Regions from separate parts of the Krasilnikovia sp. MM14-A1259 genome, predicted to be linked through region 2. Evidence: riboswitches for the same ligand, from Rfam matches in the RefSeq annotation. Region 2 holds a riboswitch; the other holds the start of a gene.
What was found. A riboswitch is a leader RNA that binds a small molecule or an ion and turns the genes downstream of it on or off. The one in region 2 is predicted to bind thiamine pyrophosphate.
Positions count from the first base shown of each region.

Region 1: it holds a riboswitch for thiamine pyrophosphate, as region 2 does, so the genes downstream of both, thiE (thiamine phosphate synthase) here and ACMCNK_RS30315 (ECF transporter S component) in region 2, are expected to answer to the same signal.

Region 1 covers NZ_BAAGAJ010000002.1:5,920,949-5,925,011, forward strand. Annotated here, with positions in the region: gene ACMCNK_RS26905 (ABC-F family ATP-binding cassette domain-containing protein) at 1-802, shown strand, start outside; gene ACMCNK_RS26910 (hypothetical protein) at 883-1,266, shown strand; TPP riboswitch at 1,403-1,511, shown strand; gene thiE (thiamine phosphate synthase) at 1,526-2,152, shown strand; gene thiO (glycine oxidase ThiO) at 2,190-3,230, shown strand; gene thiS (sulfur carrier protein ThiS) at 3,221-3,421, shown strand; gene ACMCNK_RS26930 (thiazole synthase) at 3,418-4,063, shown strand, end outside.
Region 2 covers NZ_BAAGAJ010000002.1:6,665,755-6,669,817, forward strand. Annotated here, with positions in the region: gene ACMCNK_RS30310 (ABC transporter ATP-binding protein) at 1-891, opposite strand, end outside; gene ACMCNK_RS30315 (ECF transporter S component) at 895-1,473, opposite strand; TPP riboswitch at 1,524-1,631, opposite strand; gene ACMCNK_RS30320 (alpha/beta fold hydrolase) at 1,690-2,505, shown strand; gene ACMCNK_RS30325 (DUF6328 family protein) at 2,599-3,117, shown strand; gene ACMCNK_RS30330 (hypothetical protein) at 3,138-3,746, opposite strand; gene ACMCNK_RS30335 (Fur family transcriptional regulator) at 3,800-4,063, opposite strand, start outside.

The sequences.
Region 1 (4,063 bases), 740 kb from region 2:
GTACAACGACGGGATGGCGTCGCGGTATCAGGCCGCGCAGACGCGGTTGCGCAAGTTCGAGGAGGCCGGGCCGCCGCCGCTGCCGCCCAAGGATCAGGCGGTGCGGATGAACCTGCGCGGCGGGCGTACCGGCAAGCGGGCCGTGGTGTGCGAGCAGCTGGAGCTGGAGAACCTGACGTTCCCGTTCGACCTGGAGGTCTGGTACGGCGACCGGGTGGCGGTGCTCGGCGCCAACGGCACGGGCAAGTCGCACTTCCTGCGGCTGCTCGCGGGCGGCGGCTCCGACCCGGACGCGGAGCACAAGCCGGTCGACGGCGCGCCGCTGGCACACGTGGCGCACGACGGCGTCGCCCGGCTCGGCGCCCGGGTGCGGCCGGGGCATTTCTCCCAGACGCACGACCGGCCGGAACTGCTCGACCGTACGCTCGTGGAGATCCTGTGGCGCGGCGACGACCACCGTTCCGGCGTGGACCGGGCCGGGGCCATGAAGGCCCTCAACCGGTACGAGCTGGCCGGCCAGGGGGATCAGAGGTTCGGGACGCTGTCCGGCGGGCAGCAGGCGCGCTTCCTCGTGCTGCTGCTGGAGCTGTCCGGGGCGACCATGCTGCTGCTCGACGAGCCGACGGACAACCTCGACCTGGCCTCGGCGGAGGCGCTGGAGGAAGGGCTGCGGGCGTACGAGGGCACGGTGATCGCGGTCACCCATGATCGTTGGTTCTCCCGAGGCTTCGACCGCTTTGTCCTGTTCCAGGGGGACGGCGAGGTGGTGGAGACACCCGAGCCGGTGTGGGACGTGCGCTGATCGTCCTCAACTCTCCGGGGCGGCCGCCGATGATCCGCTGAGCGCCCGCGGCCTCGGGCGTGTCCCTTCCCGGCCCGCTCATGGGGTCGCACCCCCAGGAGGAGTGGCGGTCCGTTCTCGAACCCCTCGACTTCACCCGGGAGCTCGCCGCGTACGCGGGCGACGGATCCGGCGACACCCAGGAAGCCACGACGGACGTGTCGGGTGCGATCACGTTGGCCGTCCGGGGTCGCCTCCGCGCCGTCGGTGCACACCCGCCCGGCAGCCGCCCGGTTTCCGTCACGCTGACCGGCGCCCAGTGGGTCTCGGTCGAAACGGAGCTGGCCTCGTCGGCGAGCATCGCCGACGAGATGGAGGGCGAGGGCGAAGAGGTCCCGGACGGTTCGGTGCAGTGGAAGCTGCTCGATCTGATCTCGGCCCGGCTGGGCGGCCCCACCCACCCGGCCCTGGGTTACGACCGGTAGCTCACCCGCACCGTCCTGACTGGAGCATCGGTACGCCGTTGGAGCGCTCCAACGGCGCGGGGACGGAGTGTGCCAAACCGGACCGGGGCGAGGGCGGGGTTTACGGCGGCCCGGGCGCACGGTTATCGTCCAGTCAGAACAACCTCACGGGAGTCCGGTGTACCGGGCTGAGAGGGGGGCTGCAGCCCCCGACCGTCGAACCTGATCCGGGTCATGCCGGCGCAGGGAGGAGTGAGTTGTGGGCTCTGCATTTCCCCGCCTGCACGTCATCACGGACGCGCGGCCCGGTCGCGACGCCGTGGGCGTGGTCGGCGCCGCCGTCGCCGCCGCCACCTCGGCCGGTACCCCGCACGCTCTGGCCGTGCAGGTCCGCGTCGAGGACGAGGTGACCGACCGGACGGCGTACGAGTTCGGGCTCGCGGTCGCCGGGATCTGCCGTCCAGCCGGCGTGTTGCTCCTGGTCAACGACCGTCTGGACGTTGCCGTCGCGATCGACGCCGACGGCGCGCACGTGGGCGCGGACGATCTCCCGGTGCCGGCGGCGCGCGGGGTGCTCGGCGCCACGGCGGTTCTCGGTGCGACGTGCCGCGAGCCCGATTCGGCGCGCGCCGCGGTCGCCGCGGGTGCCACGTACCTCGGGGTGGGGCCCGCGTTCCGGACCAGCACCAAGGCGGGGCTGCCGGACCCGCTGGGCCTGGCCGGCATCGCGGCCGTTGCCGCGGCGCTGGGGACGACGCCGGTCATCGCGATCGGCGGGGTGACCGCCGGGGCGGTTCCGGACCTGCGCACCGCGGGCGCGCACGGTGTCGCGGTGGTCGGTGCGCTGGCCGCAGCCGCGGACCCGCATGCTGCCACGACGGCTCTGCTCACGGCGCTCTCGGCATGAGTGAGTGCACCGAGCGCAGGCGGAAGGTGGGCACGTCATGAACGGCATGCCGGACGTGGCGGTGGTCGGCGGCGGGATCGTGGGGTTGTCCATCGCCTGGCGGGTGGCCCAGCGCGGCGCGCGCGTCGTCGTGCACGACCCGGGTCCGCCGGATCTGGGCGCGTGGCACGTGGCGGCGGGGATGCTCGCGCCGGGCGGGGAGTCGCCGTTCGAGAGTCCGGGGCTGGGGCGGCTGATGGCCGAGTCGGCGCGCCGCTGGCCCGGCTTCGCGGCGGAGCTGGGCGGGCAGACCGGCCGGGATCTCGGGTACGACGAGACCGGCACGCTGGGCGTCGCCCTCACCGTGGACGACGTGGCCGAGGCGAGCCGGGTGTGGCGCCACCTCGGGCTGACCCGGCTGGGCCCGAGCGCGCTGCGGGACCGCGAGCCGGCGTTGTCGCCCCGCGTGCGGGCCGGGGCGTACGTGCCCGACGACCGTCAGGTCGATCCGCGCCGGGTGGTCGGCGCGTTGCGGGCGGCACTGGGTGACGCGGTCGTGCCTTCGACCGTGGCCCGGCTCGACGAGGTGCGGGCGGGGCAGGTCGTGGTGGCGGCCGGGTGCGGCACCGCCGCGCTCACCGGGCTGCCGGTGCGTCCGGTCAAGGGGGAACTGCTGAGGCTACGGGGGGAGCCGGGCACGTTCCGGCACGTGGTCAGCGGCTACGCCGACGGGCGCCACGTCTATCTGGTGCCGCGCGCCGACGGGGAGGTGGTGGTCGGCGCGACCCAGCAGGAGCGTACGGATCGGACGGTCACCGCCGGTGGCGTGCTCGACCTGCTGCGGGCGGCGCTGGATCTGGTGCCCGCACTGCGCGAGTGCACGCTGACCGAGACGCTCGTGGGGCACCGGCCCGCCACCCCGGACAATGCACCGCTGCTCGGTGCGCTGGACGAACGAGTCGTCGTGGCGGCCGGGCACCACCGCAACGGGGTGCTGCTCGCCCCGGTCACGGCCGACCTCATCGCCGACCTGCTGACCGCCGGTACGGCGGACCCGCTGCTGGATGAGTTCCGACCCGGGAGGTTCGCATGCGCCTGACCGTCAACGGGTCCCCGCGTGCCGTCGACGACGCCGTCACGGTCGCGGGGCTGGTGGCTGTGCTCACCGAGGCTCAGCGTGGCGTCGCGGTCGCGGTGAACGGTGAGGTGGTGCCGCGTTCGCGCTGGTCCGCGGCGGTGCTGCGGGACGGCGACCGGGTCGAGGTGCTGACCGCGGCGCAGGGAGGATGAGCATGCTGCTGGGAGAATCGCGCCTGATCCTGGGCACGGGCGGGGCAAGCAGTCTCGCCGCGCTGGAGGCGGCGGTGGTCGCCTCGGGCACGGAGATCGTCACGGTCGCGCTGCGCCGGGTCGACGCGGCCGGGCCGGGTCTGCTGCCGTTGCTGGACCGGCTCGGGGTGCGGGTGCTGCCGAACACGGCCGGCTGCTACACGGCCGGGGACGCGGTGAAGGCGGCCCACCTGGCCCGGGAGGCGTTCGAGACGGACTGGGTGAAGCTGGAGGTCATCGGCGACGAGCGCACCCTGCTGCCGGACGCGGTCGAGCTGCTGCGGGCGGCGGAGACGCTGGTGGGCGACGGGTTCACGGTGCTGCCGTACACGAGTGACGACCCGATTCTGGCGGGCCGCCTCGCCGATGTGGGTTGCGCCGCGGTGATGCCAGCGGGCGCGCCGATCGGCTCCGGCCTGGGGGTGACCAACCCGCACCACATCCGGTTGATCCGCGACAGCGTCGACGTCCCGGTGATCCTGGACGCGGGCATCGGTACGGCGTCCGACGCGACGCTGGCGATGGAGCTGGGCTGTGACGCGGTGCTGGTGGCGAGCGCGGTCACCCGGGCCGAGGACCCGGCGCTGATGGCCGCGGCGATGC
Region 2 (4,063 bases):
CGCGAGGGTGCTCTTGCCTGCCCCGTTCGGGCCGGTCACGGCGACGACCTCCCCGGCGTGTGCGGTCAGGTCGACCGCGGCGAGGCGGCCGGGTACGGCGACCGCGCGTGCCCGTACCAGAGGATCGGCCGGCGGGGCGACGGCCTTGCGGGGCGTGACCGGCCGGCCCGGCACCCAGACCCCCTCCTCGGCGAGGCGTGCGCCGTGCGTGGCGAAGACGGTCCCGGGCGGGCCGTCCGCGCGGATCCCTCCACCGGGTTCGAGCACGATCACGCGGTCGACCAGCGGCAGCGCCTCGGCCACCCGGTGCTCCACGAGGATCAGTGTGGTGTCCGGGTCCCGGGTACGGGTGATCGCGTCGCGCACCCGGGCCGCACCGGCCGGGTCGAGGTTGGCGGTGGGTTCGTCGAGCAGCAGCAGCCCGGGGCGCAACGCCAGCACCCCGGCGAGCGCGAGGCGCTGCTGTTCACCGCCGGACAGGGCCGCGGTCGGCCGGTCCCGGGCGTACGGGAAGCCGACCCGCCCCAGCGCAGCGTCCACCCGGGGCCAGATCGCCTCGGCGGGCACCCCGCGGTTCTCCAGCCCGAACGCCACGTCGTCGCCGCTGCGGGCCATGACGAGCTGGGTCTGCGGGTCCTGGAAGACGATGCCCACGCGCTCGCGGGCCTTGTGCGGGTCCAGGCCGTCGATCTCGACCGCCCCCTCGGCCTCGCCGGAGTCCCGGGGCAGCAGCGCGGCCAGCGCCGCGAGCAGGGTGCTCTTGCCCGCCCCGGAGGGGCCCAGCAGGAGCACCCGCTCGCCGTGCGCGATGCGCAGGTCGACGCCGCGTACGGCCCAGGCGCGGCGTCCGGCGTGGCGCCACCCGAACCCGCGCAGCACGACCTCCGCCATCGGTCAGACCAGGGCGCGGTCGCGGCCCGCCGCGAAGCGGTCCAGCACCCCGGTGGGCGCCAGCGCCCGCACCAGCGCCCAGCCGCCCACCCCGGCGATCACGGTGCTGCTGACGATCGTCAGCAGGGCGTACGGGATCCGGTAGCTCCACAGCGCGTACGCGCCGTTCCAGACGAAGAAGTCGAACAGGGCGGCACCGAGACCGGTCAGCGCCCCGGCGAACAGCGCCGCGGGCAGCCGGAACGAGCGGTACCGCAGCGCCGCGAACGCCAGCTCCGCGCCGAGCCCCTGCACGAAGCCCTGCGCAATCACCGTGGCACCCCACTGGTCGCCGAGCAGCGCGGAGATGATCGCGGCCAGCGTCTCGGTGTACAGCGATGCGCCCGGCTTCCGGATGATCAGGCCGCTCAGCACGGCCGGCATCAGCCACACCCCGTACAGCACGGTCTGGGCCGGCGGGAAGAACGCGAACGCCCCCTGCGTGGCTCCCCACAGAATGTTCCACGCCCAGAAGACGACGCCGAACGTGACCGCGATGATCGAAGCGATCACGATGTCGATCGTCCGCCAGCGGTTGGTCATGGTGCCTCCAGCTCTATCGCGAACCGAGAGAAGGCGCGCGCCAGCAACTCGGCTGGAGACGACCGAACTCCCTGCGCTGGCATTACCCAGATCAGGTTCGAGGGTCTGCGGGCCGGCGGCCCGCACTCTCAGCGCTGCGCGCTCCCCTGTCGGATGGCATGTGTTTCGATGACGCTAACACCAGGTCGTGCGGGGGAACAGCGAGGGAGGATCGCGATGGAGATCGAGGCCCGCGGGCTCACCTTCGACGTGTACGCCGACGGTCCGCCCGACGGCGAGCCGGTGCTCCTGCTGCACGGCTTCCCCCAGGACCACCGCGAGTTCGAGCTGATCGCCCCGCGGCTGCACGAGGCGGGCCTGCGCACGTACGCGCTGGACCAGCGCGGCTACAGCCCGGGAGCCTGCCCGGACGGGGTGGCCGCGTACCGGCTGCCCGAAGCGTGCGCGGACGCGGTCGCGGTGCTCGACGCGCTCGGTCTCGATTCGGTGCATGTGGTGGGCCACGACTGGGGTGCCCATGTGGGCTGGCTGCTGGCCGCGGAGCAGCCCCAGCGGGTGCGCTCGTATACGTCCGTGTCGGTGCCGCACCCGCGGGCGCTGGCGACCGCGCTGAGCCGGGAACCGCGGCAACGGCTGCGATTCGCGTACATGGGGATGTTCCGGGCACGGTTCGCGGAACGGCTGATGCTCGCCCGCGACGGGGCGATGCTGCGTTCGATGCTGAAACCGATCGGTCCGCGGGCGGCCGGGTACGCCGCGGCGATGCGCACCCCGGGACGGCTGACCGGCGCCCTGAACTGGTACCGGGCGCTCACGAAAGGCCAGCTCGCGGGCGTCGGGCAGATCACCGTGCCGACCACGTACGTGTGGGGTGAGGCGGACCCGGTGCTGGGCCGCACGGCCGCGCTGGCCACCGGCGACTGTGTCGATGCGGACTACCGGCTCGTCGCGTTGCACGACGTGGGGCACTGGGTGCCGGAGGAGGCCCCCCGAGCACTCGCGGACGCGGTGCTGGAGCGGACGGGTGTTTGACCGTTCGCCGCTGCGGGGATGCCCCCGGGGAACCGCGGGGCGGCACCGGGGAACTGCGCGGGTTTGCGCCGGAGAGTGACCGTGGGAGGGCGGATGGCCCGGGAGAAGGGCGGGCTGCCCGGCGAGACCGAGCGGCAGCGCTGGAACCGCAACTTCGCCGACCTGCTGCAGGAGCTGCGGGTCGCGCAGACCGGGGTGCAGATCCTGTTCGCATTCCTGCTGACGCTGCCGTTCAGCAACGGGTTCCCCCACACGAACCATTTCCAGCGCGGCGTCTACCTGGTGGCGTTGATCTCCGCGGCGTTCGCCGCCACCCAGCTCATCGCGCCCGTGGCGTTCCACCGCGCCCTGTTCCGCCAGGGTCGCAAGCCCGAACTGGTCAGGTACGCGCACCGGATGGCCACGGCTGGGCTCGCGTGCCTGCTCGTCTCGATGGTCAGCAGCGTGCTGCTGATCACCGACTATCTGCTGAACATCTGGGCCGCGCTGAGCCTGACGGTCATCGTGGGCGGTTGGTTCGTGACGCACTGGGTGGTCGTGCCGTACGTGCGGCGGAGCTGGATCGAGGCCGAGGATCTGGAGGAGGACGAGAAGTTCGTCGCGGACGACTGACAGCGGTCCGGCGTACCCGATCAGCGCCGGGCGGCGCGCAGACCCAGGCTGCGCAACTCCAGCGCGGCCAGCGCGTCCACCGCGTCGGGGTCGCCGTCGCGCCAGGACTGTGCGATGTCCGGGCCGAGCCGGGTCAACTCGTTCAGCGGACGGCGCGTCAAGGCGCGCAACGCCAGCAGATCCCGGCCCGCCGCCTGTTCCCGGACCCGGCTGGCCACCCCGGCCCGGCGCATCCACCGCAGCCGCAGCGGCAGCCAGCCCAGCACCACCAGCGTGAGCGGCAGCACCACCACCGTGAACGCGATCAGCAGCGCCACGGTGCTCACGAGTTCCTGCTGCTGGCGCCCCGCGTCGGCCAGCGACCGAGCCGCGTCGGACGCCCCGGTGAAAGGCCTGGTGAGCTGATCACCGACGACGGGTACGCGGCCCACCTTGCCGCCCACGTCGGCGAGGTTGTCGGCGATGCTCGTGCCCGCGCTCTGCAGCTTCGCGCCGGGCACACCCAGTTTCAGGACGGTCGAGTGCACCCACAGCGCGGCGCGGATCCACAGGTAGATCCACAGCACGACGCACAGGTCGGTGACGATCTGGCGGACGGCAACGGGGAGCCGGTCGGCGTACCACTTCACGCGCGACAGCGTCGCATGAAGGGGCGCCCGGTGCAGTGCGGCGCCGCGGGTGTTCAGACCCGGGCGCACCCGGGACAGGTGCCGAAGATCTCGACCGTGTGCGAGACGTCCACGAAGCCGTGCTGACCGGCTACCCGGTCCGCCCATGCCTCCACGGCCGGGCCCTCCACCTCGACCGCCCGGCCACAGGACCGGCACACGAGATGGTGGTGGTGGCCCTGGCTGCACCGCCGGTACAGGTGCTCGCCGCCGGGCGGTCGCATCACGTCGATCTCACCCGCGTCGGCCAGTCCCTGCAACGTCCGGTACACCGTGGT